2 regions of the Exiguobacterium sp. SH0S1 genome follow, and region 2 is predicted to be linked to the other one. Evidence: riboswitches for the same ligand, from Rfam matches in the RefSeq annotation. Region 2 holds a riboswitch; the other holds the start of a gene.
The links. Region 2 has a riboswitch for FMN ahead of ribD (bifunctional diaminohydroxyphosphoribosylaminopyrimidine deaminase/5-amino-6-(5-phosphoribosylamino)uracil reductase RibD). Riboswitches for the same ligand answer to the same signal wherever they lie in the genome.
Positions count from the first base shown of each region.

Region 1: linked by a shared signal. The riboswitch ahead of EVJ20_RS06090 (ECF transporter S component) and the one ahead of ribD (bifunctional diaminohydroxyphosphoribosylaminopyrimidine deaminase/5-amino-6-(5-phosphoribosylamino)uracil reductase RibD) in region 2 are both predicted to bind FMN.

Region 1 covers NZ_SJVC01000001.1:1,189,053-1,204,728, reverse strand. The annotation lists gene EVJ20_RS06150 (YutD family protein) at 47-427, shown strand; gene EVJ20_RS06145 (hypothetical protein) at 584-889, shown strand; gene EVJ20_RS06140 (DUF975 family protein) at 992-1,669, shown strand; gene glpX (class II fructose-bisphosphatase) at 1,707-2,687, opposite strand; gene EVJ20_RS06130 (DUF86 domain-containing protein) at 2,846-3,289, shown strand; gene EVJ20_RS06125 (TIGR01457 family HAD-type hydrolase) at 3,294-4,064, shown strand; gene EVJ20_RS06120 (NifU family protein) at 4,097-4,324, opposite strand; gene EVJ20_RS06115 (DUF1462 family protein) at 4,451-4,738, shown strand; gene EVJ20_RS06110 (S8 family peptidase) at 4,795-6,225, opposite strand; gene EVJ20_RS06105 (NAD(P)/FAD-dependent oxidoreductase) at 6,475-7,530, opposite strand; gene EVJ20_RS06100 (YuzB family protein) at 7,627-7,863, shown strand; gene EVJ20_RS06095 (NupC/NupG family nucleoside CNT transporter) at 8,063-9,274, shown strand; gene EVJ20_RS06090 (ECF transporter S component) at 9,386-9,973, opposite strand; FMN riboswitch at 10,132-10,273, opposite strand; gene EVJ20_RS06085 (HesB/IscA family protein) at 10,371-10,727, shown strand; gene EVJ20_RS06080 (epimerase) at 10,837-11,691, shown strand; gene EVJ20_RS06075 (NAD(P)/FAD-dependent oxidoreductase) at 11,732-12,709, opposite strand; gene EVJ20_RS06070 (NAD(P)/FAD-dependent oxidoreductase) at 12,978-14,189, shown strand; gene EVJ20_RS06065 (YuiB family protein) at 14,319-14,636, shown strand; gene glcT (glucose PTS transporter transcription antiterminator GlcT) at 14,743-15,591, shown strand.
Region 2 covers NZ_SJVC01000002.1:62,568-78,243, reverse strand. The annotation lists gene EVJ20_RS07220 (RNA-binding domain-containing protein) at 1-996, opposite strand, end outside; gene EVJ20_RS07215 (DUF4261 domain-containing protein) at 1,108-1,833, opposite strand; gene EVJ20_RS07210 (ABC transporter permease) at 1,919-4,243, opposite strand; gene EVJ20_RS07205 (ABC transporter ATP-binding protein) at 4,256-4,954, opposite strand; gene EVJ20_RS07200 (DegV family protein) at 5,132-5,962, shown strand; gene EVJ20_RS07195 (GGDEF domain-containing protein) at 6,083-7,765, shown strand; gene EVJ20_RS07190 (homing endonuclease associated repeat-containing protein) at 7,810-8,451, opposite strand; gene EVJ20_RS07185 (undecaprenyl-diphosphate phosphatase) at 8,903-9,715, shown strand; FMN riboswitch at 9,808-9,950, shown strand; gene ribD (bifunctional diaminohydroxyphosphoribosylaminopyrimidine deaminase/5-amino-6-(5-phosphoribosylamino)uracil reductase RibD) at 10,101-11,183, shown strand; gene ribE (riboflavin synthase) at 11,164-11,805, shown strand; gene EVJ20_RS07170 (bifunctional 3,4-dihydroxy-2-butanone-4-phosphate synthase/GTP cyclohydrolase II) at 11,805-12,986, shown strand; gene ribH (6,7-dimethyl-8-ribityllumazine synthase) at 12,986-13,450, shown strand; gene EVJ20_RS07160 (GAF domain-containing hybrid sensor histidine kinase/response regulator) at 13,585-15,492, shown strand; gene EVJ20_RS07155 (HD-GYP domain-containing protein) at 15,515-15,676, shown strand, end outside.

The DNA of each region.
Region 1 (15,676 bases), on a different contig from region 2:
GGAACTGTCGACGGGCGTGATATGATAGGAAAGTGGAGGTGTGAAAATGATTAGAGTGAATCACCATGGATATACCGTCATCGAAGAGAAACGCGACGGGTTTGACGAAGAGGCATTCATCGCTCGTTATAGTGATGTGCTCGATAAATATGATTACATCGTCGGAGATTGGGGACATGGTCAACTTCGTCTCAAAGGATTTTATGAAGTGAAGTCGAAGTTTGCCACGTACGATAATCGAATCGATCATGTGATGGACTATGTGTATGAGTATTGTAACTTTGGTTGTCCGTTCTTCGTCCTGAAGAAAGAGACAGAGATTGATGAAAGTGAAGACGGTCCTGTGTTCGGCGGAACGAAACAACCGCTCAAACTAAAACGAAAATTCAATAAAGCGGAAGAAGCTGAAACTTCGACCGGTTCATGACGCGCTGATGACATCAGCGCTTTTTTTATTACATATATTTCCTAGATGTTTCGTTTAGGTGAAAAGATGGTGTGACAGGTTTAGGGATAAGAAAATTGTGATAATTTATATATAAGATAACTTTTTCTGTTCGGGTTTTGGAAGTGAGGTGGAAGGATGCAACACGTACAAACGACGACCGTCGGCGATCGCGATGACGTCCATAACCGAATCCATAACTTAGGATTGGGCTTACTGACGATGCTGTTCTTCGGGTTAGGTAGTATCATGACATTCTATTTCACAGCCGCGGTCCTTTTGTTTGAGTTGGTCCATGTCTTGCTCGTTCGCCGGTTCGAGTATCGGAATGCATTTCTAAAAAGCCGGTTATTTAAAGCGATCTCACTGACTGTTGTCGCTACAGGTGTGCTCTTATTTATTCTATCGATGTCGCAGTTTTTTATGGGCAATATCTTATATTAACAGGGGGAAGGAGAAACCTTTCCCCTGTTTTCGTGTTTTTTGAAACCTTCTGCCGGCCAATGACGTACACTAAGGAAAGAACACAAACAAAGGATGGATACTATGACAGCACAATGGAAACAACACGCACAAAAAATGTTGACAGGTAATCGCTGGCTGCTCGCCGGGATTTTGATTTTGTTCGTTGTATTGAACGGGATTCCCCAATCGTTCGCACCGACGATTGACGCAGAGTCAATGGAGCCATTGACGTCTATCGAGATGACGTTATCGTTCTTATCGTTCCTTCTGACGTTGTTGATCGCACCGCTCACGGTCGGATGGTCATGGCTCGTCCTCTCCGTGTCACGCGGCGACAAGCCGGCCGTCTCGAAATTATTTGAACCGTTCCAAACCGGCTATGTGAAGCACGTGCTCGCTCCGTTCTTCGTAGGGTTGTTCATCTTCTTATGGGCATTGTTACTTGTGATCCCAGGAATCGTCAAAGCGTTCTCGTACTCGCTCACGAACTATATTTTACGTGATCAGCCAGAACTGTCGGCTCTAGAGGCGATCACGGAGTCACGCCGAATGATGGACGGTCACAAGATGGACGCGTTCAAACTCGTCCTCTCGTTCATCGGTTGGTTCTTCGTCGGCGTGTTCACGCTCGGAATCGGGTTCTTGTACGTATATCCGTACTTCTCGACGACGTACGCCGCGTTCTATGATTCGCTCCGAGGAGCAGATCAGCCGCGCACGAACCACGTCGGTACGCCTGATATGGAACAAGGGTTCTAAAGAAAAACCTCCGCTCAAATTTTGAGCGGAGGTTTTGTCATGCTTCGACTTGTTGTTTGTTCAGGTACGGCTTCAACGACAACGTGTGTTCAGCGACGACTTTGCGAATCGTCTTCGTCTTCGAACGCATGACGAGCGACGTCGTCTCGACGATATCGTCCGTCAAGAACTTGACGCCGTCGAGCAGTTCACCTGTCGTGACACCGGTCGCGGCAAAGATGCAATCGTCACTCTTGACGAGATCGTCGATCGTGAGGAGTTGGAGCGGGTCCTCGATGCCCATCGAGATGACGCGGGCCGTCTCTTCTTCGTTCATCGGGTGAAGGCGGGCTTGCATATCGCCGCCGAGCGCCTTGACTGCTGCTGCCGTGATGACGCCTTCTGGTGCGCCGCCTGTCGAGATGAAGATGTCGATCGGGTTCGATTTGATGGCTGCGGCGATCCCGGCCGAGACATCGCCGTCATCGAACAGTTTGACGCGTGCGCCCATACGCATCGCCGCTTGACGGAGATGTTCGTGGCGATCGCGGTCTTGCATGATGACGGTCACTTCTTCGATCCGTTTGCCGTTATAGAGCGCGGCTTTCTCGATGATCGACTCGAGCGGTTCGTCGAGCGAGACTTTCCCTTTCAGGTTCGGTCCGACAACAAGTTTATCCATATACATATCAGGTGCGTGGAGGAGAGCGCCTTTATCGGCGACTGCGATGACGACCATGGCGTCGCCGAGTCCTTTGGCGACGATCGATGTCCCTTCGAGCGGATCGACCGCGATATCGACTTCCGGCCCGAACGTCGTACCGAGGCGTTCGCCGATGTAAAGCATCGGCGCCTCATCTAATTCGCCTTCACCAATCACGACAGTCGCATCCATATTGACCGTACCGAGCACTTCGCGCATCGCTGACGTCGCCGCGTCATCGGCCTCGTTCTTTTGGCCGCGACCAATCCATTTTGATGATGCCAGTGCCGCTGCCTCGGTTGCTCGTACGATCTCTAACGCTAATTCTCGTTCCATAGTGTTGAACCCTCCACGTGATTTCTATTTAATGTGACATACTAATTAAAGTGTTAATCCGTGGATTAGTGTATCACAATCGGATAAATGATGTAAATAGGGGAGATTCTTTTCTCGAGTCGGAAAAAAGATTATGATAAGGGGCAGGGGGGATGACGATGTATTTTGTGAATAGAGAAAAAATCAATGAGACGCTGGCCCATATGGAAACGATGTTGCATCGGATCGATCAGCTCGAAGGGGACGCGTTCACACTTGAACTTGCGAAAGAGCGTTTGGCCGTGCATTTGATGGAAGGCGTCATCGATGTCGGCAACTCGATGATCGACGGCTTCATTATGCGCGATCCGGGGAGTTATGAAGATATCGTCGACATTTTATTGGACGAGCGCGTGCTCGACGCCCAGACGGCTCAAGCGGCGAAAGAGCTCGTCATGATGCGTGCCTATTACGTCCGGGAGTTCGTCACGTCGGATTCGGCTCGCTTTGACGCCTGGACGGAGCGTCAAAAAGAGACGTTCGCAGCATTTCCCGAGCAAGTCCGCCGCTATTTAGAAGTGGAACTTGGACCAGTATCAGCATTTTTACCGGAAAGCGAGTGATTAGATGAATTTAATTAAAGGATACTTATTTGATTTAGATGGAACGATCTATGCGGGCACCGAGCCGATCAAAGCAGCGGTCGACTTCGTGAACCGGCTCGAGGCGACGGGCTTCCCGTACTTGTTCGTCACGAACAACGCCTCGATGACGCCGAAACAAGTCGCGGATAAGCTCGTGTCGATGGGTGTCCATGTGACGCCCGAGCACGTCTTGACGAGTGCGATGGCAACGGCCCGTTATATCGAGAAGATGACACCAGGGGCGACCGTTTATATGATCGGGGAAGACGGTCTCCGGATCGCGCTTGAAGAGCGTGGCTTCCATGTGACGGACGAACCGAAAGCCGACTACGTCGTCATCGGGCTCGACCGCCACATCACGTACGAGAAATTGGCGAAAGGTGCGCTCGCGATTCGGTCCGGCGCCCGCTTCATCTCGACGAACGGAGATATCGCCATCCCGACCGAGCGCGGCTTTTTACCGGGCAACGGGGCGCTGACGTCCGTGCTCACGGTGACAACGGAGAAAGACCCGTTCTTCATCGGCAAGCCGGAGCCGGTCATGATCGACATCGCCCTCGAGATGATCGGTCTGACGAAAGACGAGGTCGTCATGGTCGGGGACAACTACCATACGGACATCTTGTTTGGGATCAACGGAGGGCTACGGACGCTGCACGTCAATTCAGGCGTTCACGGGCCAGCGTTCATCCAAGAACAAGAAAAGCTCCCGACCTATATGGTCGAGAGCTTGGACGAATGGACACATGCATGAAAAAAAGGGATGACTCACGTCTCCCTTTTTGTTTAGAATACTTGTTCGACTTCGACGATGCCAGGTACTTCTTCAATGAGCGCGCGCTCAATTCCGGCTTTCAAAGTGATTGTTGAAGACGGGCAGCTGCCGCATGCACCCATCAAACGAAGTTTGACGATGCCTTCATCTACATCAACGAGTTCGACGTCACCGCCGTCGCGAAGCAAGAACGGGCGTAATTTATCGAGTACTTCTTGGACTTGATCAAACATTTCCATGGTATCTACCCCTTTCTGGTTCTATTCCATTCTAGCAAGTTTGAGATTGTTTCTCAATCTTTAACGCTGAGCGTTTTGTGACAAGGGCGCTGCGTGATTTTTGTATAATAGAAATAAATAGGGGGAATGACGATGAAAATCACGGTATACGGGGCAGAAGTACAGTGTGCGAGCTGTGTCGGGGCACCGAGCTCGGTCGAGACATATGAATGGTTACAAAGTGCGCTCGCTCGGAAATATCCGGAGCGCAAGTTCGAGTTCGAATACATCGACTTCGAGCAAGCGGACGATGAGATCGCCGAGGCGATCAAGCAAGACGAATGGTTTTACCCGCTCGTCCTCTTGAACGGGGAAGTCGTCGACGAAGGAGTCGTCCAGTTGCGTAAAGTGTATACGGCGATTGACGAGAATTAAACGACATCATAAAACAAGGTTGAGCGAATACACATTCGTTCAACCTTGTTTTCGATTTAGCGAAGTTGGAACGACGACGTCGCTGAACTTGCCGTGTATCCTGAGAGCGTCGCATCCGCTTTCACTTGGTACGTCCCTCGTTGTGAAGAAGAACCAGTCGAGAGCGTGAACGTGATTGCTCCGCTTGAGTTCGTTTTACCTGTCCCTGTGAGCGTCGAGCCGTAAGGTTGTGTCACCGTCACACGAACGTCCGCGTTCGCGACCGCTTGACCGTTCGCATCACGTACCGTCGATGAGATTGATACAACTTCACCAGCGTAGTATGTCGACTTAGACGTCGATACAGTCGCCGCGAGCGCTTGAACCGGTTGTGACGTGCCGCCTGACGTTGGCGCTTGAACGAGTCCGTTGCCGAATAGTGTATCGCGACCTGCCGTGCCGAGGTCGATCGTATCTTGTGACAGACGCGTCCGGAGCTGTGAAGATGAGAGCGTCGGGTACGCTTGTTTCATGAGCGCCAAGTTCCCGGCGACGTATGGTGTCGCCATCGACGTCCCGCTCAATTGACCGTAGCCGCCGCTTGAGAGTGTCGAGTTGATGTTCACACCAGGAGCCGCGACTTCGACTGTACTGCCGGTAGCGGAGAACGAAGCGCGATTGTTGTTGATGTCCGTCGCCGCGACCGCGATGGCCGAGCTGTAGCGCGCCGGGTAGTTGACGAGGTCGCCGCTGCCGTCGGCTCGGCCGTTGTTACCAGCCGCTGCGACGACGAGAATGCCTGAATTGTTCGCCCGATCGACGACTTGTTGGAGCGTCGTCGAAGGACTCGTCGTTCCGAGGCTCAAGTTGATGATATCCATTTGATTCGAAATCGACCAGTCGATACCGGCGATGATGCTCGACAGGCTACCGCTGCCGTTCGCCTCGAGCGCTTTGACGGCGTAAATACTTGCCTCATGGGCGATCCCGACCGTTCCGATGCCGTTGTCACGTGCCGCGATGATCCCGGCGACGTGCGTGCCGTGTCCGTTGTCGTCGGCATATGAACTCGTCACACTGCTAAATGACGCTCCACCTGCAATCGTCAAGTCCGGATGCGCTGAGATTCCGGTATCGACGACGGATACTTTAATACCTTTTCCGGTGAAGCCGTTCTGCCAAGCCGAGGGTGCTTTCAGTTTTGGAATTCCCCAGTCTTGGGTTTGATTCTCAATTTGTACCGTCTGATCGACTTCGATGTGGGCGACGTTTGGATTGTTTTTCAATCCGTTCAGCGCTGCTTTCGGCACTTCGATGGCAGCAGCTGGGATGTTGGCGTATTGCTGTTTGACTTCCATGCCTTCAATCGAGAGCGGGATTTTCTTCGCCGACTGTTTGAACACGACGATGACACGTTCTTTTTCCTTGTCAGGACTGGCGTCTACTGCTTGTGGGACGGTTGACAAGACGAGAAGCGAGGCGAGGACGGTGCTACAGATCTTCTTCAATGGATTTCCCCCTTTGGATTATGTAGGCGAGATGACATGATGTCGAACTGCCGTGCTCATAGAGTAACAAGTTTTTCCATCGGATAGAATATGTCAATCGAATCAATAATCTGAAAATTTAGACAAGTATATCAGGGACAGAGATACAAGACTTTTGGCGCAAGGCAAAGAAGGATGAACGGGTAAGCGGCTGTCATCACATAAAAAAATCGCGAGATGGCAAGGCAGCCATTTCGCGATTCGGTCGTATTATTTGATGACTTTATGTTTCCACAGGATACCGGACTTGAGAAGTCGGGCCACTTTCCCGGTCAGCGACTGTTTCCCCATGAAGACGCCGAAGCCGGCCTTCTTCCCGAGCGACCCGAGCGTGCCTCGGAGTTTAATATCCGGCAACTCAGGATAAGCCACGCCTTTCCACTTGCAGAGCAGCACTTGGACGATTTGTTCCGCTTGTGCCTCGGCGAGTTGACCTGAAGGTGCGTACGGGAGGCTGGCGTTGTCACCGACAACGAAGACGTCAGGCAAATCGGGGACGTAGTGGTGCGGTGTCAGTTTCACACGGCCGCCCCCATCGAGCTCCCACCCTTGGTTCCGGACGACGGCGACCGGTTGGATCCCGGCCGTCCAGACCGTCAAGTCAGCGGCAAAGTGTTGTTCGTGGTTCCATAGACCGTCTGGGTCGACCCGGACGATGTTGGCATTGTTGATGACTTCAACGCCATGCTCTTCAAACCATGATTGAACGTACATCGAGACACGGCTCGATAAAAAGGACAGGACGGAAGGGCCACGGTCGAACAGTCGGACGGTCAGATCGGGACGGCTCTCGCGAAGTTCGCTCGCGAGCTCGACACCGGATAGCCCGGCCCCGACGATCGAGACGATCGAACCGGGCGACAAGCCGTTGATCGCTTGTTGCGTCTTGCGTGACTCTTCTAACGTTTGGATACTATACGTGAACTCGGCGGCGCCGGGCACGTTATGGTATTTGTCCTCGCAGCCTAAGCCGATGACGAGGTCGTCGTACGGCACTTTTTCCCCGCTTGCGAGCAACACCATCTTGTCGGTCGTATCGATGTCGGTGACTTGCCCGTATATGTAGTCGACTTCTTCCGGGAAATCGACACGGATGTCACGATCGGATACCGTTCCTGCGGCTAGTGCATAATACTCTGTTTTTAATCCGTGATAAGGTAGACGGTCGATTAATGTGATCGATACGTCCTTCAGCTGATGGCCGAGGACGCGTTCGATTACACGCATACCCCCGTAACCGCCTCCTAAGACGACTAATTTGCGCATAAAAATCCCCCTTTGTTACTCTCTAACTGTACCATGATATAATACCTCGTAGAAGAACCATTTTCCCGCAATAGGGGAAGAAAGACGGTGAAAAAAATGATGAATCCGATCATCGAGTTTTGTGCCTCGAACTTAGCGATGGGTTCACAGATCGCCCGGGCAAAACTAGAGTCCGATCCTGACCTAGACGTCGTCGAATATGGCTGTACCGGCTACTGTGGGGTCTGCTCGCTCGACTTGTTCTGTCTCGTCGACGGAGAAGTCGTGATCGGGGAGACGCCGGAACAACTCGTCACGAACGTGTATGAAAAAATCGAAGAGATGGCCTGGTAAAAAAGTTTGAGATTTCTCAAACTTTTTTCTTTTTGACCCGTTGCTTTTTTTAAAACGGTTTGGTATATTCTAAGAGGTTCGAATGTAGGTTGTCTGACGTTTAACAACATAAAAAGAAAGCGTTTCAAACGGTAGGGCACATCTTGATTCGGGTATAACACAATCATCGGGTTTTCAATATGAAAGGAGCACAACACCAATGAACATCATGAGCGTGGTTGGTATTTTGGCACTAATTGGAATCGCTTACATCTTCTCGACCAACCGTAAAGCCATCAAATGGCGTACAGTTCTTGCCGCCTTCGCGATCCAGTTTACGTTCGCATTCCTCGTCCTCTTCACATCGGTAGGGCGTTCGGCGTTAGAATTTATCTCAGGAGGCGTCCAAAACGTCTTGAACACGGCGAACGCCGGAATCGGCTTCGTCTTCGGTACGGCAGTCGGGGGAGACAACTTCGTCTTCGCGTTCCAAGTATTACCGATCATCATCTTTATGTCTTCGTTAATTGCATTTCTTTACTACATCGGCGTCATGCAATGGGTCATCCGGATCCTCGGTACGGCACTTGCAAAAGCACTCGGTACGTCACGTAAAGAATCGCTCTCAGCGACGGCGAACATCTTCGTCGGTCAGACGGAAGCACCGCTCGTCATCAAGCCTTACCTCCCATCAATGACACAATCAGAATTGTTTGCCGTCATGGTCGGTGGTCTCGCATCAGTTGCCGGTTCGGTACTTGCTGGATACGCCGCGCTCGGTGTTCCGCTCGAGTACTTGCTCGCAGCGAGCTTCATGGCAGCGCCTGCTGGTTTGATGTTTGCGAAAATCATCGTCCCGGAAACAGAAACTCCGGATGATGATATTGAGATTGCAGAAGATGAAGAGAACAAAGCAGCAAACTTCGTCGATGCGGCCGCTCGCGGTGCGTCAGACGGGTTGTTCCTCGCGTTGAACGTCGGTGCGATGCTTCTTGCCTTCGTTTCATTGATCGCACTCGTCAACTTGCTTCTCGGTGGAATCGGTGGCTGGTTCGGTCTAGAAGGTCTCTCACTTCAGTTGATCCTTGGTTACGTGTTTGCACCGCTCGCGTTCGTCATCGGTGTGCCATGGGCAGATGCCGTACAATTCGGTAGCTTCCTTGGACAAAAACTCGTCTTGAACGAATTCGTTGCCTTCTCTGAGTTCGCACCGATCATCGGTTCAGGTGATTTGTCAGCTCGTACAGAAGCGATGATCGCGTTCGCACTCTGTGGATTCGCCAATATCTCATCACTCGCCATCCTTCTCGGTGGTCTTGGTGGTATGGCTCCGAACCGTCGTAACGACATCGCACGTATGGGTGTCCTCGCGATTCTCGCAGGTACGCTTGCGAACTTGATGTCAGCGACTCTCGCTGGTCTTCTTCTCTAATCGTTATTCACAAACAAGAGCGCTCACTCCGGTGGGCGCTCTTGTTCGTTCATGTAACTATCCGCATCGAAAAAAGCACCCAAGGGAGAAGTTCCTTTGGGTGCTTGTGTATTAAGCTTGCAGTTGCATTTGTTGACGTTCGATCCACGGCTTCAACTTCAGGAAGAGCGGGACGAACAAGGCGGTGATCAATAATGCCTTAATCAAGTTGAACGGTAAGATACCGTACAGGACGAGGTTCGTCTTGACTGCTGGATCGGCCATCTCGGCCATTCCGAAGAAGAACGCGTAAGCTGGTAAGATGAGTAGGTAGTTCAAAATCGCCAAGCTGATCGCCATCGTGATCGTACCTGCCACGAGGCCTGAAGCGAGCGCTTTATTCGTTTTACGTTTATGGTAGAACCAAGCGACCGGATACATGAATGCGACACCTGCAAAGAAGTTCGCGACTTCACCGACCGGGACGCCGCCACCGTTAAAGACATAGTAGAGGACGTTTTTTAGAGCGACGACCACGACACCTGCGAGTGGCGAGAAGACGATACCGGCGACTAGCGCTGGGATGTCACTGAAATCCACTTTCAGGAAGGGTGGCAGGAAGGGCAGCGGGAAGTTAAAGAGCATGAGGACGAATGAAATCGCCCCGAGCATCGATAGCGTCACCAGTGTTGTCAATCGTTTGTTGCGCGTTGTTTTCATCAAAATCTCTCCTTTTGTCGCTCCTTGATGAATGGCACCCGTCGCATAGAAAAACCCGATTGTGTGAACAATCGGGAGAGTTTACGCGCATACGAAATAGATGTTCTCATCAACGTTTAAACCACGCCAAAGAAAACATCCGGATATCGGTCGGATGCCGCCATCTTCTCCCATCCAGACTTTACTGTCGGCTTTCGAATCTCACGAAATCAGCAAGCAACGCCTTGCTCGCTCACGGGCTGAGAAGAACTTGTCTTCAATACCGCCGGTCGGGAATTTCACCCTGCCCCGAAGATGGAACGATTTAATTTTTTTTGTTACAGTTTAGTTATACAAGATATTTCACAAAATCACAAGTCAGTTGACTTGAAGTGAAGATAAATGAGGAGGAGTTCAGATGATTCATTTAACAGAGCCAGCCGCACTACAAGTCATCGATATGATGAAACAGACCGAACGCCCTGAAGCCCAATTCTTACGCATTAAAGTCCAAGGCGGTGGGTGTACCGGCCTATCCTACGGGATGGGGTTCGATGAAGACAAGACGGACAAGGATGTCCAGTTCGACCATCATGGCGTCCGCGTCATCGTCGCCGAAGCTGACCACGGTGTCGTCGACGGGCTCGAAATCGACTATAAGCAGTCGATGCTCGGCGGTGGCTTCACGATCAAAAATCCGAACGCGATCGCGACGTGCGGTTGCGGCTCGAGTTTCCGGACGGCGGCGAACGCCGGCACGCCCGGGGATTGCTAAACGATAGACGGGTTGCCGACATGTTCGGCAACCTTTTTTGGTGAGTATGTTAATGAGAGGAAATGAACGGGAATATTGGTGGAAGAAGGATGAGAAGGGGGTAGGAGTGATGAGAAAAGTGTTGATTTTTGGTGGCTCACGTTACTTTGGGAAACGGCTCGCACTGCGGCTCGCTGAAGCCGGGGACGACGTGACGATTGTCACGCGCGGACAGCTGCAAGTGCCGGAAGCGGAAGGGATCCGCTCCATTAAAGGCGACCGTCAGTCGGTCGCGACGATGAAAGACCTCGCACGTAACGAGTATGACCTCGTCTACGACAATATTTGTTTCAATCCGTATCAGGCGAAGATTGCGACAGACGCCTTCATGGACCGGGTCGGGAAATATGTGCTCACGTCTACGATGTCCGTCTATGCGCCAGAGGCAGCTTTAAAAGAGAGCGACTTCAATCCGCTCCATCATGAATATCACCTTGACGCGGAACACGATTACGGACAAGGGAAACGAGAGGCCGAATCGTACTTCTTCCATCGGGCCTCATTCCCGGTCACGACGGTGCGGTTGCCGATCGTCCTAGGGCCGGATGATTACACCGACCGGTTAAAATTTTATGTCGACGCGGTTCGGAACGAAGAACAGATCGTATTACATCATCCGGAGGCGTTGATGGGATTCATCTCGAGTTTCGAGGCGGCAGCTTTCTTGGAATGGGTCGGCCGTGCCGACGTGAGGGGGCCGTTCAACGCCGCGAGCGACGGCCTCATCTCGCTAGGTGCGCTCATGGAACGAATTGGACAGCATATCGGTAAACCGGTCCAAATCATTAAGGATGGGGAGTCGTCCCCGTACGATACGGACGTCGACTACTACATGTCGAATGCCGAGGCGAAAAAAGCTGGCTTCGTGTTCACGCAACTCGATGATTGGATTGACCGTGTCATCATTCAAACGATCCGCAAATGAAAAAATGGCCTCTCATCGTTCGCAGATGAGAGGCCAGTCTTTATTTCCCGGCAAATACCGAGGTTGAATGTTGTGGGTGACGCGCTGTCGGGTCGACGAGCTGTTTCACTTGGTTGACGGCGATCGGTGCTTCACCGAAGCCGGTCGCGATCAATTTCACTTTGCCTTCGTACGTGGCGATGTCACCGCAAGCGAAGATGCCTGCGACTGTTGTCTCCATTCGTGAGTCGACACGGATCGTGTTTTTCTCAAACTCCATGCCCCAGTTTTTGATCGGGCCGAGCGATGAGACGAACCCGTAGTTACAAATCAAGTCGTCGATGTCGACGAACTTCGATTCGCCATCTTTGTCCGTCAGTTCGACCGACTCGATATGCGTCGCGCCTGAGAGTGATTCGATATTATAAGGCGTCCAGACGTTGATCGTCGAGGCCTTCATTTGTTCGACCGTATGCTCGTGAGCCCGGAAGCGGTCACGACGGTGGACGATATGGACTTCTTTGGCGATACCTTCGAGCATGAGTGCCCAGTCAACGGCCGAGTCGCCGCCGCCGGCAATCATGACGCGACGGTCGCGGAATTTCTCCATGCTGTCGACGAAGTAATGAAGGTTCGCATAATCTTCACAACCGTCCAGTCCGAGCGGACGTGCGGCGAACGCGCCGTTGCCGGCTGTGATGATGATCGCTTTCGTATGGTACTCGTCCTTGTTCGTCGAGATGTGGAACGTACCGTCTTCGAGTCGCTCGACCGTTTCGACCGTCTCGCCAAGGCGATAATCTTGTTCGAACTGATCGGCTTGCGCTTTCAGTTGGTCGACTAGATCTTGGGCCTTCACTTTCGGGAAGCCGGCGATGTCATAAATATATTTCTCTGGATAGAGCGTCGATAATTGTCCGCCTAGTTGCGGCAAGCTTTCGATCAACGTCGCATCGAGTTGGCGCATACCTGCATAAAATGCGGTGAACAGTCCGATTGGACCACCACCGATAATGACTACATCTTTCGTCGATTTCATCGAATTCCTCCTCATGAAGCGTGTACTTCTATTATATGGTCTAACGTGAACTAAATCCATTCAGTACAAAGATGCAATACTTTCGAAAAAAATTCAAGAAGATAAGCTTTTTCATTGAGAAAACGGATTAAACGTCGTACAATGAACGGGAAGCAATTGTGAACATTGGTTGAACAAGAATTAGGCTTTATTGTGAACGTCTATGTGAAAAAACACACAACATAGTTGTTCAGGAAAACAAAACTTTTAAAATAAGGTGGAAATGAACATGAAACGACCTAACATTGTTATCCTCGGCGCAGGTTTCGGTGGACTCATCACGGCAGTAAACCTTCAGAAGACGCTTGCAGCTGGAGATGCAAACATCACGTTGATCAACAAACACGATTACCATTACCAAACGACTTGGCTTCATGAGCCGGCGGCCGGAACGATGAAGCCTGAGCAGGCTCGTGTCTACATTAACGACGTCGTCAATGCGTCACGCGTTAAATTTGTCAAAGGGATCGTCGATCGCGTCGATACTACAGCTAAACAAGTGATGCTCGAAGACGGATCGACTGTCGAGTACGATTACGTCGTCTTCGCCCTCGGTGGCGTACCGGAAACATTCGGTATCCCGGGCCTTAAAGAGAACGCGATGACGATCAACTCGCTCAACAGCGTTCGTAAAATTAAAGAACATATCGAGTACTCGTTCGCACAATACAAGACGAACGGATCATCTGACCGTTCATTCGTCACGATCGTCGTCGGTGGTGCCGGATTCACAGGTATCGAGTTCCTCGGTGAGCTTGTCAACCGTGTCCCTGAACTTTGCAAACAGTACGATGTTCCCCGTGAAGCGGTCCGCATCGTTAACATCGAGGCAGCGCCAACGGTTCTTCCAGGGTTCGACCCGGAACTCACGACGTATGCGCAAAAATGGCTCGAGCGTAACGGCGTCGAGATGAAACTCGGCAACGGCATCAAAGGTGTAGAGCCAGGTGTCGTCACGTTCGGTCCACTCAAAGGTGACACGACAGAGACGATCGCAGCGAACACGATCCTTTGGACAGGCGGCGTCAGCGGTAGCCCGATCGTTGAGAAGTCTGGCTTCGAAGCGGTCCGTAACCGTGTCATGGTCGAGGCGGACAACCGTGCCCCTGGCCACGATAACGTCTTCATCATCGGTGACTGCTCAGCTGTCATGGATCCTGTCTCGAACCGTCCGTACCCGCCGACGGCGCAAATCGCGACGCAACAAGCGCACAACGTGGCGAAAAACATCGCTGCGCTCATCAACGGAAAGTCGACTTCGAAGTTCACGTATGAGAGCAAAGGGACGGTCGCGTCACTTGGTCATAACGATGGAATCGGAATCGTCATGGGCAAAAAAATCTTCGGTCGCAACGCTTCATTCATGAAGAAAGTCATCGACAACAAACACTTTATCGAGCTCAAAAAATACGGTCTCGTCCTTAAAAAAGGTAAATTCTGATTCGTTTGAGCCAACGAGCAGCCTGTTCATTTGAACGGGCTGCTTTTTCATGTCAACGATTCAGTGAACTTCTTTGACCAAGCGGATTTCTTTTCGGTATAATAGACAACGGGAAAAGGGGGCAATCACATGCACATCATCCAAGCCGTCATTGGCGCGATTTTATATTTAGTCATCTTCTTCAGCATCGGGTTCATCTTGAATATGCTGCTCAAAAAGACGTGGACGCTCGTGTTCATCTATCCGATTTTCGTCATCATGATGATCGACAACGTCAAGCTGTCAAGCTACGTCACGGAAACATCGACCGCGCTCGCGAACGTCTATGAGCGTCTGCTCGGTCTGCAGTTTCTCGACATTTTTATGCTCGGATTCGGATTGCTCGGTGCCATCTTGGCAGGGGTCACCATCCGGTACTTGCGTAAGAGCGGTTACTCGATGTTTTAAAGACGACAGAAATGTTCGTCTTTTTTTGGTTTCTGCCTACTTTTTTAGAAGCTGAACCGATATACTAGATAAGATAACGATTTAATTAGTAAGGGATGCGATACGAATGACATTACCGATGTATACGATCAAAAAAGTGTTGAATAATAGCGTTGTCATTTGTCAACATGATACGGATCCGGAAGTCATTCTGCTTGGGAAGGGGATTGGCTTCGGCAAGAAAGCGGGCGATCTCGTCGACCCGGCCAGCGTCCCGGAGAAAGTGTATCAATTGACGGATAAGGAAGAGCAATCTCAATATCGTGAGCTCGTGAAGCACGTCGATGAAGACTTCATCGCCTTCATGCAAGACATCGTCGGCTTCATCGAGAGCAACACAGGAAAAAAAGTCGACCAACATATCCATATCGGCCTGACCGATCACTTGTTCTTTACGATGAAACGGATCGAGCAAGGGATGGAAGTGACGAATCCGTTCTTACTCGAGACTGAATCGCTCTATCCGAACGAGTACGCGCTCGCTGAACGGATCGTCGACATGATCCACGAGCGCCTCGATGTGTTGCTTCCTGATGCCGAGGTCGGATTTATCGCCCTTCATATCCATTCGGCGACGACGTTTAAAAACGTCCTCGAAGTCAATCGTCATAATCAAATCATCGGCCAGATTGTTCAGACGATTGAGAGTCGTTTGAACGTCAAAATGGACCGGACTTCGCTCGATTATAAGCGCTTACTTCGGCACTTAAGGTACGCCGTTGAGCGGGTTGCGACAGGTGAGACGGTCGAGGCTCCACAAAAAATAGAAAAGGTGTTGCGTGAAGAATATCCGCTATGCTATAGTACTGCTTGGGAGCTGATGGGCATCATGGAACGCGAATTAAAGCGTCCTGTGCCACGAGGTGAAGCGACATATTTGACGATGCATCTCCAGCGACTGACTACAAGTAGATAACTGATACCACGTATCTTACGTGTTACTGATTCGATCAGGCATGAGTAAGGAGTGGAACGGCTACGATTTCTCTATTGAGGAGAAG
Region 2 (15,676 bases):
CTTGATTCGCTGCAAGCCTGTGCCGTAACTTTCAATCCATTTCAGTCGGTACAATACATTCGCTAGCCTTGGATTTCGGCTCTGAGAAATACCTAAATTGATATCTTCAATGGTTAAGCCTTTCACAAGGCCACCGACAGATACGATTTCAATTCGATTTTGGAACAAATGAATCAAGATGCTGCCGCTAAAGCTATAGTCGCGGTGTGTGACGGCATTGACAAGCGATTCTCGTACAGCGTAGCTGGGATAGCTTTCTGTTTCAACACGTGTGAGACCAATAAAATGTGCTGATGTGGCGTTGTTCAAACTAATATACTCATAGACAGATTCGACCTGTTTCAGAATAGATCCGCTGAACTCTTTCCGATCTTGAAATTCTAGTTTGTCATTTCCTAAATAGCGAGCACATTTGATTGAGTGTTCGCATTGGTCGGAAAGGAGAAGTCCTAAATTTGTGTAATACCCATCATCTGTCAACAATCCGAGCGTACGTTGTTGTTCAATGCCAAACTTTACGTTAGCTTGGGTGAAGAAGTGAGAAGCCTCATCGAAGCTCAAATCTTGTTTTAGGCTGCGCATCGTTTCAAAGTTCGTTCCATCAGATTCAATAATCATCTGACGAATATTTTCTTCGGATGCGTTGGTCACGGACGTTCCGGATCGGATGAAGATCCCCGAGGATTTCATACCTTTCTTTTTCAAATGGTATGGACGCCTCGTGCCTCGAGATACTGAAATTTGAATGACGTCTTTTTGTTCCAATTCGATAACTTCTAAAAAAGTGTGTACTAAGATATCGGGTTGGATGGTGTCATGTAGTTTGTTTGACACAGATTCGAGTACTTTATGTGCTTCAGGAACCCCGACGACTGTGCCATCATCCTCAATTCCTATATAAAGGACCCCACCTTGTGTGTTTGCGAAGGCGATCACTTCATGAACAACAGCCTCTGTCAATTGTCGCTTAAACTCAACAGTAGGAGACTCTTTCACATAAAACACCCCTTATCGATTATTTTTATAAATAAATAATAATCGATTATAATCGATTATTCAATAAAAAATGATCGATCGGACTCAAGTCCAAATCGATCATTTTGTTTATCATTCAGTTGTCTGTGGCACGAGGTAGATCAAGCCGAACGGGTTATGGAGCAAGTTGTCGATTGACGTGCGCTCGTCTTCGCCCATCTCGACCGTGAACGTCTTGCCGTCCTCGAACGTGAAGCTGTCGCCGTCACCGAACATTGATCCGCCTGCGATCAAATGGAAGTTGAACGAATGGATGACGTGGATCGCGTCTTCGATCTCGAGCGTTTCTGGTACGGCGACGTCGGCATGGCCGAACGCTTTCATGCCCCACGACACGTACGCCGTCTCTTCTTCCGTGATGGCGGTGAGGAGCGAGTAGTCGAGGGCGAGGTCTTCTTCTTTCGACGCTTGCCATTCGTCTTTCGAATAAGCGACGCCTGCCGTCTCGACCATGACACCGAGTCCGCCGGCGTTCAACAGGGCGTTCGCCCCGCGGCGGGCCGCGGCGATGTCTGTCACATCATTGACGTCGCCGATCAAATAGACGATGTGCGTGTGGCGCGTGAGTCCTTTGGCGATTTTCGGTGTGAAGCCGCTCGTGCTGGCGTGAATCATCGCCTCGGCGAGCGCCGGGTCGCGTTCGACGACTTCGACGGTGAACGCTTTTCCGGTCTCGTCTTCTAACAGCAACAGGCCGGCCATCGTATAGCCTTCGCTATGTAAACTGATCTTTTCGCTCACGGCCTCGGCCGATGGCCAGTTTCCTGGGATGGCGAGCAATACTTGTGTACGGTTCATTAGAATCATCCTCTTCTGCAAATAGTTAGGCCCCTCAAGCGAGAGGCCTAGTCTCTTCTCTTATTATGCCCTATTTCGAGCAAAATTATTCTTGATACGTCTTCAACACTTCTTGGAGCGGGATTTGATCGATCTTGCGCCGGCTGACGAACGTGCTGACGAAGAACAAGAGCGTGACGGCCCCGACCGTATAGAGCACGTAGATCCATTCAAACTCGAGCGGCAAGACGAGCCCGTAGTCCTCGGCGAAGACGACGATGATGATCCGGAGGACGACGAGAGCGATCGGGATGCTGAGGAGTGCCGAGATGAGCGCGTAGACGAAATAGCTGTCGAGGATCATCGAGCGGACCTCACGTCGATTATACCCCATCACTTTGAGGAGCGAGATGACGTAATAGTTCTTCTCGACCGTGAGCGCGGTCAAGACGAACAAGATGCTGAAGGCGATCAAGGCGGAGCCGCCAATCATGACGTTCATCATCAAATTCATATACTCGTTGATCGACTCGGACTGTTCAATCAAACCGTCGCGCGACAGAATCGTCGGATACACCGACTCGTCCGGCCGTTCACTGGCGTAGACGCCGTTGAACAAGTCGCTCGAGGCGCCGTCTGTCAGCTCGTTGCTGAGCATTTCAATCGGCAAATAGACGACGTCACCCGTGAAGTCGTCGGCGATGCCGAGGATCGGGTACGATAACGTCTCCCCGTCGAGCTCGAGGTCGATCGTGTCGCCGACGTCAAAGCTCTGTTTTAAGGCGAGCGGTTCGGTGACGATGACGCCATCGGTTGCAGGGGTCAATTCGTTCCCGTCCCGGTCTCGCAGCCGGTAGAGCGTGTTGTCGTCGCTCAAGCCTTTAAGGGTGACGAGTTGATCATCGACGAACGCGAACGGATAGGCGAGGAACGGTTCCTGACCGTCGGCGAGCATTGGCGGCGATTCCGTGTTCGCATACGCCTCATACGCATAGTCGACGTCGTTCAATCCGCCGACCGTCATCCGGTCGACGGCCCCGTTCATCATGAGCGCGAACACGATCAACAATGTCGAGAACAAGATACCGAGGAAGAAGATGATGAAGCTGCCCGTGCTTTTGACGGCGTATAAATATTTGAACTTCGTTTTCCCGCTGGCCCGGCTTAGCATTCGGCTGACGAGTCGGCTGAGCCGATTGAGCGATATGTTGTCGCGCGGTGATAACAGTGCGAGCGCGCTCTCGCCCATGAGCTTGTAGATGACGGCACCGGCGACGATGCCGAAGAACAGGAGCGGGACGAGCACGGCGGTCAAAAAGACGAGCGGGTTTTGAGCGATCGTGATCGATGGCAACAGATAGAAGTCGAGATACAGGTTTTTGAGCGGGTCGGCGAAGTAGAGGCCGAGGAAGTACCCGATGACGAGCATGAGCGTCGCGAACACCAAGATCAGAACCAAGTAGGGGGCTGAAATCTGGCGCCGGTTGTAGCCGATCGCTTTCAACAGCCCGATCTGACCGCGTTCGGTCTCGAGCATGTTCGAGATGAGAATGGCGACGATGATGACGGCGATCGAGACGATGAATAGGCTAAGTCCGAGCGCCATCGCTTTCCCGGACGAGATCTCACTATAGATGGCCCCGCTGCGCATAATATTCTCCGTCTCCATGACCGAGACGACGAACGGGAGCTCGGCCGTGTCGATCGCGCCGTCCGTGACGCCTGAGAGCCGGAACGATTCCGTCCCGACGACCGCTTCATACGCCTCGTCGGTCATGAGCAGGAGCGTCTGCGTCCCGGCGTCGAGATTGAAGAAGTTCTCATCGAACAGCGGGAGCGTATAGTCCGGGAACAAGACGAAACCGCTCACCGTGAACGGCGTGCCGAGGTCGATCGTGTCACCGATCTCGATCCCGTTCTTCTCGGCGTATTTGGCGTTGAGCGCGACCTCGTCGTCGGTCGTCGGACGCGAGCCCGCTTCGAGGTAAGACTGATTGATCGTCATTGTTTCTTTTAAGACGAGCCCCCGATGTTCACTGCCCGCGAATGGATAAGTGATCAGTTTGGATTCGCGAAGTTCGAGTGTCGCCTCGGGAATGACGGACTCGACCGCGTCGATCCGGGCGCCGATCAAGTCGTCGAAGCGTTCCGGGTCGACCTGTTTCAAGTCGGCGAGCGTATACGTGCCCGAGGCGACGAGGGAGGCGATTTCGGGATCGTTCGCTTCGTCTGCGGTGACGCGGTTGAGCATCTCGACGGCGAAGTCCTCTTGGTTCGACGACGCCAAGTAGTCCTCGGTCGGGACCTCGATCCCGCTGATGCCGTAGAACATCATCGTATAGGTGAGCGAGCTCATGACGATGATGACGGCGATGGCGACGAGCTGCATCCATTTGCCGACGAGCGTCTTCAAAACGTTTTTATACAGCATGGTCGAAACCTCCTAACCCCAAGCGATATCGCGCGCGGCTTGTCGGACCGGGTTGTGCGTCAGTTCGACGATGCGTCCCGAGTTCATCTTGATGACGTCGTCGGCCATGGCGCTGATGCCGGTGTTGTGGGTGATGACGACGACGGTCTTGCCGTACGTCGTGTTCAATCGTTCGAGCAGCTCGAGCACTTTCTTCGAGTTGTCCTCGTCGAGCGAGCCGGTCGGTTCATCGCAAAAGATGATCGACGGGTTTTTGGCGAGACTCCGGGCGACCGAGACGCGCTGCTGCTCACCGCCGGACAGTTGGTACGGGTACTTGTCGCGCGCAGGCGACAGCCCGACCTGCTCTAACAGCTCGTCGATACCGAGCGGTTGCGTCGACAGGTCGGCCCCGATCTGGATATTTTCGTAGACGGTCAAGTTTTGGAGCAGATTGTATTGTTGGAAGATGAAGCCGAGATGGTCGCGCCGAAACGCCGTCATCTGTTCCGGGGACAGGTCGGTCAAGACGGTGTCATCGAACGTGATGTTCCCGGACGTGACCGTATCAAGCCCGCTGATGACGTTCAAGAGTGTACTCTTGCCGCTGCCGCTCGGGCCGAGGATGACGACGAACGCCCCGTCGTTGATCGTCAAGTCGACGTCTTTCAGGGCGGCCGTCTCGATGTCACCGGTCTTGTAAATCTTATTGACGTTCTCGATTCGAATCATAAAAAAACGCCTCCTTTGTCCATGTTATCTTTTACCCGTTTCGGGCGGATTGTGGACCTGGGAGGTTTGAACGTTTGACGAAGACGGGTACATTTTTTGAAAAATTAGTGAAACCGTTTCACCTGTGATAAAATCATACTACCAGGTACTAATCACGATTTTAAAGGAGAGGCTCACATGAAAATTGCCTACATCACGGACAGCACGGTCGTCTTGCCAGATTCGATCAAACACCACCCAGACATCCATATCGTCCCGCTTTACGTCGTCAAGGGCGATCAACCTTATAAAGACGGCATCGACGTCGACGCCGAGACGGTGTACGACTGGATCGATGCCGGCGAGCGCGTCTCGACGAGCCAACCGGCAATCGGGGATTTCGCCACGTTGTATGAAGAGTTGAAGCCGAAGTATGACATGGGCATCGCCGTCCACCTGTCGTCTGACTTGAGCGGCACGTACTCTGCGTCGATCCAAGGAGCCGAGATCGCCGAGTTCAAGCTGCTCGCCATCGATTCACGGTCGGGTATTTATACGATGGGTCTGTTGCTCGAAGAACTGATCGAGCGCGTCGAGCGCGGAGACGCCCTTGATGACGTCGAGGCGTACATGAAACAGCGCGTCGAGGACGTCCGGATCGAACTGACGATTCAGAATTTGACGCAAATGCAAAAAGGTGGACGCATCTCGAAATCAAAAGCGCTCATCGGCAACATGCTGCAGCTGAAGCCGGTGCTCCGCTTCGAGGACGGGCTCATCGTCCCGTATCAGACCGTACGGACGTATAAAAAGGCGCAAGCCCACTTGTTCGAGGTCATCCGGGCGGCGATCGAGTCAGGCGAATGCACGGACGTCTCGATCTTCCACGGGAACGTCCCGGAGCTTGCGGAGTCATGGAAACGGGAGCTCGGCGACAAGGTGCCGATCCGCGTCGACACGCTCGCGCCGCTGCTCGGGGCCCATACCGGGTCCGGCTCGATCGGTATTTCTTATTTGAAAGCGAAATAACGGACAGACCGTGGCGTGCGCCACGGTTTTTTCATTGTCACAACTTTCAAACAACGACTGGAATGTTTCCCCAAAACCCTTCATACTATTAAAGAATGTTACAAGAAAAGGGGTGAGACGATGCGATTTCGGAAGTATCTCATAAGGAGCTGGCTCTCATGGTCGCTCGTCTTCATCGGGATCGCCTATTACACGTGGACCGATCTAGAAACGTTCGATTGGGCGTTCTTCTGGTTCATCTACACGCTCGGTGCCTTGTTCGTCATCAACCCGTTAAAGCGGCGGCACCTGCACTTCACATTCCACGAGCTGTTCGTCTTCATGACGTTCTTCTTGTACGGGCTCGTCCCGGCAATTTTGATGGGGCAGTTGCTGTTGTTGACATTCCAGGCACGGACGTTCAACAAAAAAGTCGGCCGCCGGCGCTTCTTACACTTTTATCCGCTCAACACGCTGATCGAGGCGATGATTCTCGTCATCCCGGGTCTCGTCTACTTTTCACTCGGAGGTGAGATCGGGTCGACCGTCCACTTGCTCGAGCAAGGAGTGGCACTGATCGGTTTCTTCGGAGTGCTTTATCTCGTCCTCGGCTTCAGCTTCGTCATGTCCCGGTTCTTGATCGGGGAGCGGATCCCGCTGCCGATCATGTGGCGGCTGTTACGGTTCGATTGGCTCGTCATCTCGCTCGAGCTGTTGTTCACGATGGTCGCGCTCGAGGCGTTCCAACTGTTCGGGTATGTCGGGTTGATGGCGACATTCCTGCTCTTGTCGATCTTGAAGATGGGGTTGTCGAAAGCGACGCAAACAGAAGAGACGCAATCGAAGATCGATCAAGTCGAGCGGTTGAAAGAACAGCTCTATCGCGTCGACAGCGAAGCGCTGTTAATTGAAAAGTTTTGGAACGGCTTACGGGAAATCGTCGAGGTCGAACGCGGTTGGCTTCAAATCAATCGAGACGGGGAGCAAACGTTTTATGATGTGCGGGGGCAAAAAGCGGAAGTGGTCGCTGATGCGTATACGCTCGAGCGGCACCGTGACGCGAGTGAGCCGTACTTTCTGTACGATTCGCTCCACGAGTGGCACCCGGAGCTTCAAGTGAACCAAAGCGAACTGCATCATTCCGCGCTCGTCATTCAACCGGTGACGAGCACGACGAACGCGGTCAGTTGTATGATTTCGACGACGGCGAACGGGGCCTATGATGAGGCGCTCGTGGTCGAGATTCACCGCTTGCTCAAGACGCTATCGTGGTCACTCGAGCGGATCGATGAACGGGATCGGCTCCAGCACGAGAGTCTGACCGATCCGTTGACCGGGTTGCCGAACCAACGGGCGTTGAAACGTTGGACGAAAGAGCGGCTGAACGACGTCGCGTCGTATCCGTTGTCGGTCTTTTTAATCGACCTCGACCATTTTAAATCGATTAACGATACGTACGGCCATGCGTTCGGTGACGAAGTGTTGATTGAAGCGGGGGTCCTGTTCAACCGGCTCGTCCGGAGCAGTGACCTCGTCACGCGTTACGGCGGCGAAGAGTTCGTCTTCGTGTTCCCGAGGACGAACGAGGCGGCGGGGATTGTGACCGGTGAGAAAATTCGGCAAGCGCTCCGGTCACATGCTTTCGGGACGGAAGGGATCCGGGTCCAAGTGACGGCGAGCATCGGCATCGAGACGATTCATGAGTACGAAGAGCTCGATACGGTGTTGCGACATGCCGACCGGGCGATGTACGTCGGGGCGAAGTTTAACGGTCGCGACCGTGTCGCCCATTACCGGGACACGTCGACCGAACGAATTCAATGAAAAAAAGGAGGACCGTTAAACGGTTCTCCTTTTTGAATGAATGATTATGATTTCTGGCTGAACATGTCGGACTCGACCGCATGGATGGCAGCGGACCAAGACCCGTAACGATGCAAGATCGCTTTCGTAGATGGCTTGTTGTTGCGTTTCGCCCATTCTCGGTACGCCTCGAATGAAAGAGAGAAGCCCATCTCATGAATCGCTTCTCGAAGAGCGTTCGACAACTCTGACTTCGAGTAAGTCACGCTCGCCTCAAGCCCGGCTTCGGCGCAGGCGTCATGCCACGAACCGAACGTCTTGACGATGTGGTAATGGCTCGGTGCTTTCGGATGTAGTTTCCGCCATTCTTGATATTTCTTCAGCGTGATGATCGAACCCATGTCCCGTGAATAGAGGGCAAGCGTCTCGACGATATCATCGCGTGTATATTTTGGCATTTTATCGGGTAAATCAACGGCGATTTCCCCATGCCATTCATAGCCGGCGATGGCGAGTGCCTCGGCCCATGATCCGAACTGTCGAATGATCGATTCGGGAGACGGCCAGTTTTGCTCCATCGCGAAACGACGATAGACAGAGCGACGAGGACGTTCCTTTAATAAATCCCCGAGCAAACGAATACAGTGAATCATGCGTTGCTGTTCGGTTGATAAGTGATGAGTATTAGTGGATAGCGTTTGACTCAATGATGGTTCCTCCTTCCATGGACTCATATCTGAACCGACAATGATGACGAAAGTGCTTCTACAATCATACTATCGGATAGTTTTTACGATTTATAAGCGCTTTTGTAAGTTTTTTATGTTAAAAATGGGACGTGATAGGTCTAAAGTCGGATGAAAGATTGAAAAAAAAGGTAACATGTATATTACAAATTTAATATTATATGGGTTCATTTGTAAACAAAAAGTTTTATATTTGGTAAATTATACGAATTCCATACAAAAATGTACCCAGCTGGACAATGGGGTCATCACCGTTGTCCAGTTGAGTACTCCTCTATAATAAATTTAATTTTCAGACTAATCAATAAAAGTTTTCAAAATATACGAAAAAATTTTAAATGGTGGTCAATGAAACTGTGATTCTGCTAAAATAGCCGCATTGAGCGAATTTGAGAAAAGAGGATATTATGATATGACAATATGGTTATTTTACTTGCTACTTGGTCTCGTCCAAGGCTTCACGGAGCCGATCCCGATTTCGTCGAGCGGTCACTTGGTCATCTTCCAAGAGCTGTTCAATATCGAATTACCTGGGCTGTCGTTCGAGATTTTCGTCAACTTTGCGTCGCTCCTCGCCGTCTTGACGATTTATCGCCAAGATGTCGTCCGGCTCGTCGTCAGTCTGTGGACGTTCTTATTTAAGAAAGACCGCAGCGAGGATACGATGATCGACGTCAAATTCATCGGTCTCTTGCTCGTCGCGACCGTACCGGCCGGCGTGCTCGGCGTGTTATTCGGCGATTGGATCGGTGAGACGCTCAGCGGTGTCGCAACGGTCGGCTATACGTTGATCTTGACCGGGGTCGCACTTTGGTTCATCCGCAACATGCGCGGGAATAAAGGTGACGGCGGTATCACGTTACGTGACGCCATCTTGATCGGTCTCGCCCAAGCGGTCGCGCTCATTCCAGGGATCAGCCGCTCGGGTGCCACGATCGTCATGGCGATGTTGCTCGGCATTAAACAAGAGTCGGCGCTCCGGTTCTCGTTCTTCTTGTTCATCCCGGTCAGTCTCGGGACGATGATTTTGGACGGGCCGGCACTCTTCACCGACCCGGCGACGCGTGATCTGTTCGGTCCGCTCGTCTTGGCGTTCATCGCCTCGTACGCGCTGACGGCCATCTCGCTCAAATGGTTCCAGCACATCATGGCGAAGGGTGAGCTCAAGTACTTCTCGTTCTATTGCTGGATCGTCGGTTTGCTCGTCGTCTTGTTCTTGGCTTGATTGGAAGCGCTGCTCATCAAAGTGGCGCTTTTTTTGCGCTTTTAATTTTGCCTTCGATTCTTTTTTGCGCTAAAGTAAAGGAGTACAAACAAATATTCCTTCGGGGTCGGGTGCAATTCCCAACCGGCGGTGATGGGCGCGAGCCTTAAGTCCGTGACCCGGGCGCACGTGTGCGAACGGTGGATCTAGTGCGATTCTAGAGCCGACAGTATAGTCTGGATGGGAGAAGGAAAAAAGACAGGTCCTCGTGACCTGTGCTTCGTCGTACGTTTTTCTGTAAAGAAAACGTTTATTTGGCTCGCCCAATGACGACTGAAACCTCCCGCCGAGACCCTAAGGACATCCTTAGGGTCTTTTTGTTTGTACGAAACAAGGAGGGAGAACGATGCAACAGTACATGCAACAAGCAATCCAATTGGCCAAGTCCGCTACCGGACAGACCGGTGTGAATCCGCTCGTCGGGGCCGTCGTCGTCAAAGACGGTCGCGTCGTCGGATTCGGTGCCCATTTGAAGGCCGGTGAACCGCACGCCGAAGTACACGCCATTCGCATGGCCGGTGCGTCCGCATACGGTGCGACGATTTACGTCACGCTCGAGCCGTGCTCGCACTACGGGAAAACGCCGCCATGTGCCGACTTGATCGTCGAGTCGGGCATCAAGCGCGCCGTCATCGCGATGAAAGACCCGAACCCGCTCGTCGCAGGGAAAGGTGTCGCCCGTTTGAAGGCGGCGGGGATCGACGTCGAAGTCGGTCTGCTCGAAGACGAGGCCCGTGCGCTCAATCCGGCGTTCCTACGTTCGCTTGAGACGAAACGGCCGTACGTCGTATTGAAGACGGCGACGAGCCTAGACGGGAAAGTCGCGCTCGACACGGGTGAGAGCCAGTGGGTGACCGGGACTGAAGCGAGACGTGACGTCCACGAACTACGGGCGACGGTCGATGCCGTCTTGACTGGAATCGGGACCGTGCTCGCCGACGACCCTGCCTTGACCGTCCGGCTCGACACGCCGACACGTCAGCCGCTTCGGGTCGTCCTCGACCGCGAGCTCCGCTTACCGCTCTCGAGTCAGCTCGTCCGGAGCGCGAAAGACGTGCCGGTGCTCGTCTATACGCTGTCCGATGATGAAGTGAAACGGACCGAGCTCGCTCAAAACGGTGTCGAGCTTGCCGACTATTCGACACTCGACAACGTCCTTCGTGACTTGCATGGTCGCGGCGTCGGCCGTTTGCTCATCGAGGCGGGACCGACGCTCGTGACGTCACTCTTTGACGGACGATACGTCGACGAATGGGTCATGTATCAGTCACCGCGCGTGTTCGGTGGGAACCGAGGCGTCTATCGCTCGAGCCAAGCCGGACCGTTAGATGCGATCGAGCGCTTCGCGATCGGCTCGGTCGAGACGGTCGGTACTGACATCAAGCTCGTCATGAGAAAGGGGGAGTCCGATGTTCACGGGAATCGTTGAAGAAATCGGCAGTGTGAAAGCAGTGAAGCGGAACGGGCCGTCGCTACGGCTCACGCTCGCGGGCAAAATCGTGTTAGAAGACGTGAAGCTCGGCGACAGCATCTCGGTGAACGGGATTTGCCTGACCGTGACGGCGTTTGATCAAACGAGTTTTGCCGTCGACGTCATGCCGGAGACGCTCAAAGCGTCCAGTCTAGATGGGGTCCGCCCTGGAACGGACGTCAACCTCGAGCGGGCGATGCCGGCGAACGGTCGCTTCGGCGGTCACTTCGTCTCGGGACACGTCGATGGGGTCGGTCGCATCGTCAAGAAGCGTCCGCTCGCGAACGCGGTCTACATCGATATTAGTTGCGAGCCGTCGCTACTCCGTTTCATCGTCCCTAAAGGTTCGATCTCGGTCGACGGGACGAGCTTGACGGTGTATGAGGTCACTGAACGCGGCTTCACGCTGTCGCTCATCCCGCACACGTACAGTGAGACGGTGCTCGGGATGAAGCAGGCTGGGGATAAGGTCAATTTGGAATGCGATATGTTGGCTAAATATATGGAAAAGCTAGTGAATCAAAAAGACATGACGCTCGAATCACTTGCGTCGATGGGATACGGAAAGGCGGGATGGTGATGTTTCACACAATCGAACAAGCAATCGAAGATTTGAAGATGGGGCGTCCGATCATCGTCGTCGATGACGAGGACCGGGAGAACGAAGGTGACTTCGTCGTCCTCGCCGATAAGATGACGGCCGAGACGATGAACTTCCTCATCACGGAAGGGAAAGGGCTCGTCTGTGCCGCCCTGGCGGAAGAAGTCGCCGTCCGGCTCGACTTGTCGCCGATGGTCGACAACAGCACCGATCCACACGGGACGGCGTTCACCGTCAGTGTCGACCATGTCGACTCGACGACGGGCATCTCGGCGAGCGAACGGGCCCACACGGTCCGCGAGCTGGCCAATGCGAACGCGCGACCGGCCGATTTTCAACGGCCGGGACACATCTTCCCGCTCATCGCGAAAAAAGGCGGCGTCTCGGTGCGCCGCGGCCACACCGAAGCGTCGGTCGATTTAGCCCGACTGTCAGGGAGTGAGCCGGTCGCCGTCATTTGCGAGATCATCCGTGAAGACGGCGAGATGGCTCGAGTACCGGACCTGGTCCACGTCGCGGAACGTCACGATTTGAAATTCATCACGATCGAGGAGCTCGTCCGCTATATGGAGACGGACCTCGTCGAACGAGAGGCGGACGTCAATCTCCCCTCGGCTAAGGGTGAGTTTCGCCTGATCGGTTATCGAAACGTCCTTGACCGCGAAGAGCACGTCGCGCTCATCAAAGGCGAACTTGAACATGCACCGCTCGTCCGCATCCATTCGGAATGTCTGACCGGTGACGTGTTCGGTTCTTACCGCTGCGACTGCGGTCCGCAACTTGATGCGTCACTCGCTAAAATTGAAGAAGAGGGCGGCGTCGTGCTCTACATGCGTCAAGAAGGGCGCGGCATCGGTTTACTGAATAAATTGAAGGCGTATGAACTGCAGGAGCAAGGGCTCGACACGGTCGAGGCGAACGTCGCGCTCGGGTTGCATACCGACTTGCGTGACTACCGGGTGAGCGCAGGCATGTTGCGTGACCTCGGCGTCACGAACGTGCGGCTCATGACGAACAACCCAGAGAAAGTCGATGCCTTGGAGGCGTGCGGCATCACCGTCGTCGAACGCGTCCCGATCATCGTCGGGGAGCACGCCGAGAATGAACGCTATCGCTTGACGAAACAACAAAAAATGAATCATTTTGGAGGAGAAGAATAATGTTGCATACATTTGAAGGTAACTTGGTTGGTAAAGGCTTGAAAATCGGGATCGTCGTCGGACGGTTCAACGATTTGATCACGATGCGCTTGCTCGACGGGGCGAAGGATGCGCTGAAGCGCCACGGCATCGAGCAAGACGACGTCGAGATCGCGTTCGTCCCGGGCGCGTTCGAACTCCCACTCGTCGCCAAAAAGATGGCGATGAGCAAGAAGTATGACGCCGTCATCACGCTCGGCGCGGTCATCCGTGGGGCGACGCCGCACTTCGACTACGTCTGCAGCGAAGCGGCGAAAGGTGTCGCCCAAGCGAGCTACCAGTCGGAAGTGCCGGTCATCTTCGGCGTCTTGACGACCGAGACGATCGAACAAGCGATCGAGCGGGCCGGCACGAAAGCCGGGAACAAAGGCTGGGAAGCAGCGACAGCGGCGATCGAGATGGCGAACATCATGAAACAATTTTAAAAAAAGGGCGAAGCGATTCGCCCTTTTTTTAGGTATTTGTAACTACATTCGCATATTGAATAGTAATAAAGACTCAATAATCACTCCGATTATGCCGATACTCATATACACAAGATCAGTTAAGGGGTGTAATCATGAGTCAAACCGTTGCAGAACTAGAGAGTCAGCTTCATAAACAAGAAAAACTCCAACATCTCGTTTCGTTATTGTTGAATCGATTTTTGACGACGTCATCAGCGGATTTTGCTTCCCGTGTCAACGAGTCGTTGGCCGAATTAGGCGATTATTTTCAAGCGGACCGCGTGTACGTGTTTGACTATGATTTTAAACAAAATGTTTGTCACAACACGTTCGAATGGTGTGCCGCTGGAATTTCTGCTGAGATTGATCATCTTCAAAACGTACCTCTTGACGCGTTACCCGATTGGTTGAATACCCATATCCGAGGCGAGACAATGTACATCCCGAGCGTTCAAGCCTTGTCGATCGACAGTGGGATCCGCCAAATCCTTGAACCGCAGCAAGTTCAGAGTTTATTGGCCGTCCCAATGATGAGAGGCGACAGCTGTCATGGGTTCGTAGGTTTTGACTCGGTCTTGACAGAACGGACGTACTCCTCATATGAACGACAAGTGCTAGGCGACTTCAGTAACGCGCTTCTAGGTGCGGTCGAACGTCACCGGATTGAAGAGCAACGTGAAGTGATCTATCAAGAACTCATCGAGGCGAAGCAGCTAGCGGAACAAGCAAACGTTGCGAAGAGTGAATTTTTGTCGAACATGAGCCATGAGATCCGGACGCCGTTAAATGCAATCCTTGGATTTGCCCATTTGATCAAGCGCGAAGTGACCACTTCGAAAATCGAACGTCGAATTGATGACATTTTACAGAGCGGAGAACACTTGTTGACGCTCATTAACGAGATTCTCGATATGGCGAAAATCGAATCGGGAAGTGTGCAAGTCGTTAAACGTGCCATTCGTCTACACGATCTGATGGAGGAGCTTCACCGGACGTTTGGCGTGATGGCTCACCAAAAAGGAATCGATCTTTCATTTGAGATTCAAGACGGGGTACCGCCCCACGTTGTCAGCGACGAGACCAAAGTAAAACAAGTTTTAATGAATTTGATTCAAAACGCCTTGAAGTTTACGGATGTCGGTCGCATCACGGTGTCTTTGGATGAGTCAGACCACGCCCTCCGTTTCTCGGTCGCAGATACAGGGCGAGGAATTAGTAAGCAAGAGCTCGGTATGCTGTTTGAGCCGTTTTATCAAAAAAAATATACGGATCAACCGCAAGGGACGGGGCTGGGTCTCCCGATCAGTAAACACTATGCTCTCATGCTCGGGGGAGACATTCATGTCGAGAGCGAGATAAAGCGAGGGAGTCGTTTCACATTCACGCTCCCGATAGAACCCGGACCACACATCGAATACCTCCAGACCCAGGCGGCGGAGTGGACAACGGTCAGTTTCTCGAATATTCATACGTTAGTCGTCGATGACACGCCGGCACATCGGGAAATCCTCTCAGACTTACTCGTCCCGAGTGGCTGTACGATCCGTCTTGCATCGACAGGGACGGAGGCGATCGAACGGTGGCAGTCGGAGAATTTCGATTTGATTTTACTCGATTTACGCTTGCCGGATATGGGCGGGATTGATGTGCTCAAACAATTCAAACGACATATCGACTGTCCACCGATCCTCATCATTTCGGCCAATGCGTTTGAAGATGATCGACGGATGGCGCTAGAAGCCGGGGCAGACGAATTCATTCCGAAACCATACCATCCACATCAATTGTTTGATGCGATCCGACGCCATACGAGAACGTCCCGCAGAAAAGAACCACAGGTGATCGCTCAACTTTTGGCGGCGGTGCAAGAAGGTGACGTGACCACGATTGACTTTTTATCGACGAAGTGTAAGCAAGATGTGCCTCACATCAAGACGATTCTTGAAGCTGTGGATCGGTTTGATTATGAGACGGCGATTCGTTTGCTACATTTAGAATTGACCGGTGTTGACGATGAGTGAACTGAACACGAGAACGGTTTTTGTGGTGGATGACACGCCTGCCAACCTACGTCTGCTCTACGAAATATTAGACGAAGCAGGATACAAGGTGCGGGTTTTCCCGAACGGACAGCTCATGCTCCATGTGATGGGACGTATCCGGCCCGATGTGATCTTGTTGGATATCATGATGCCTGACATGGAC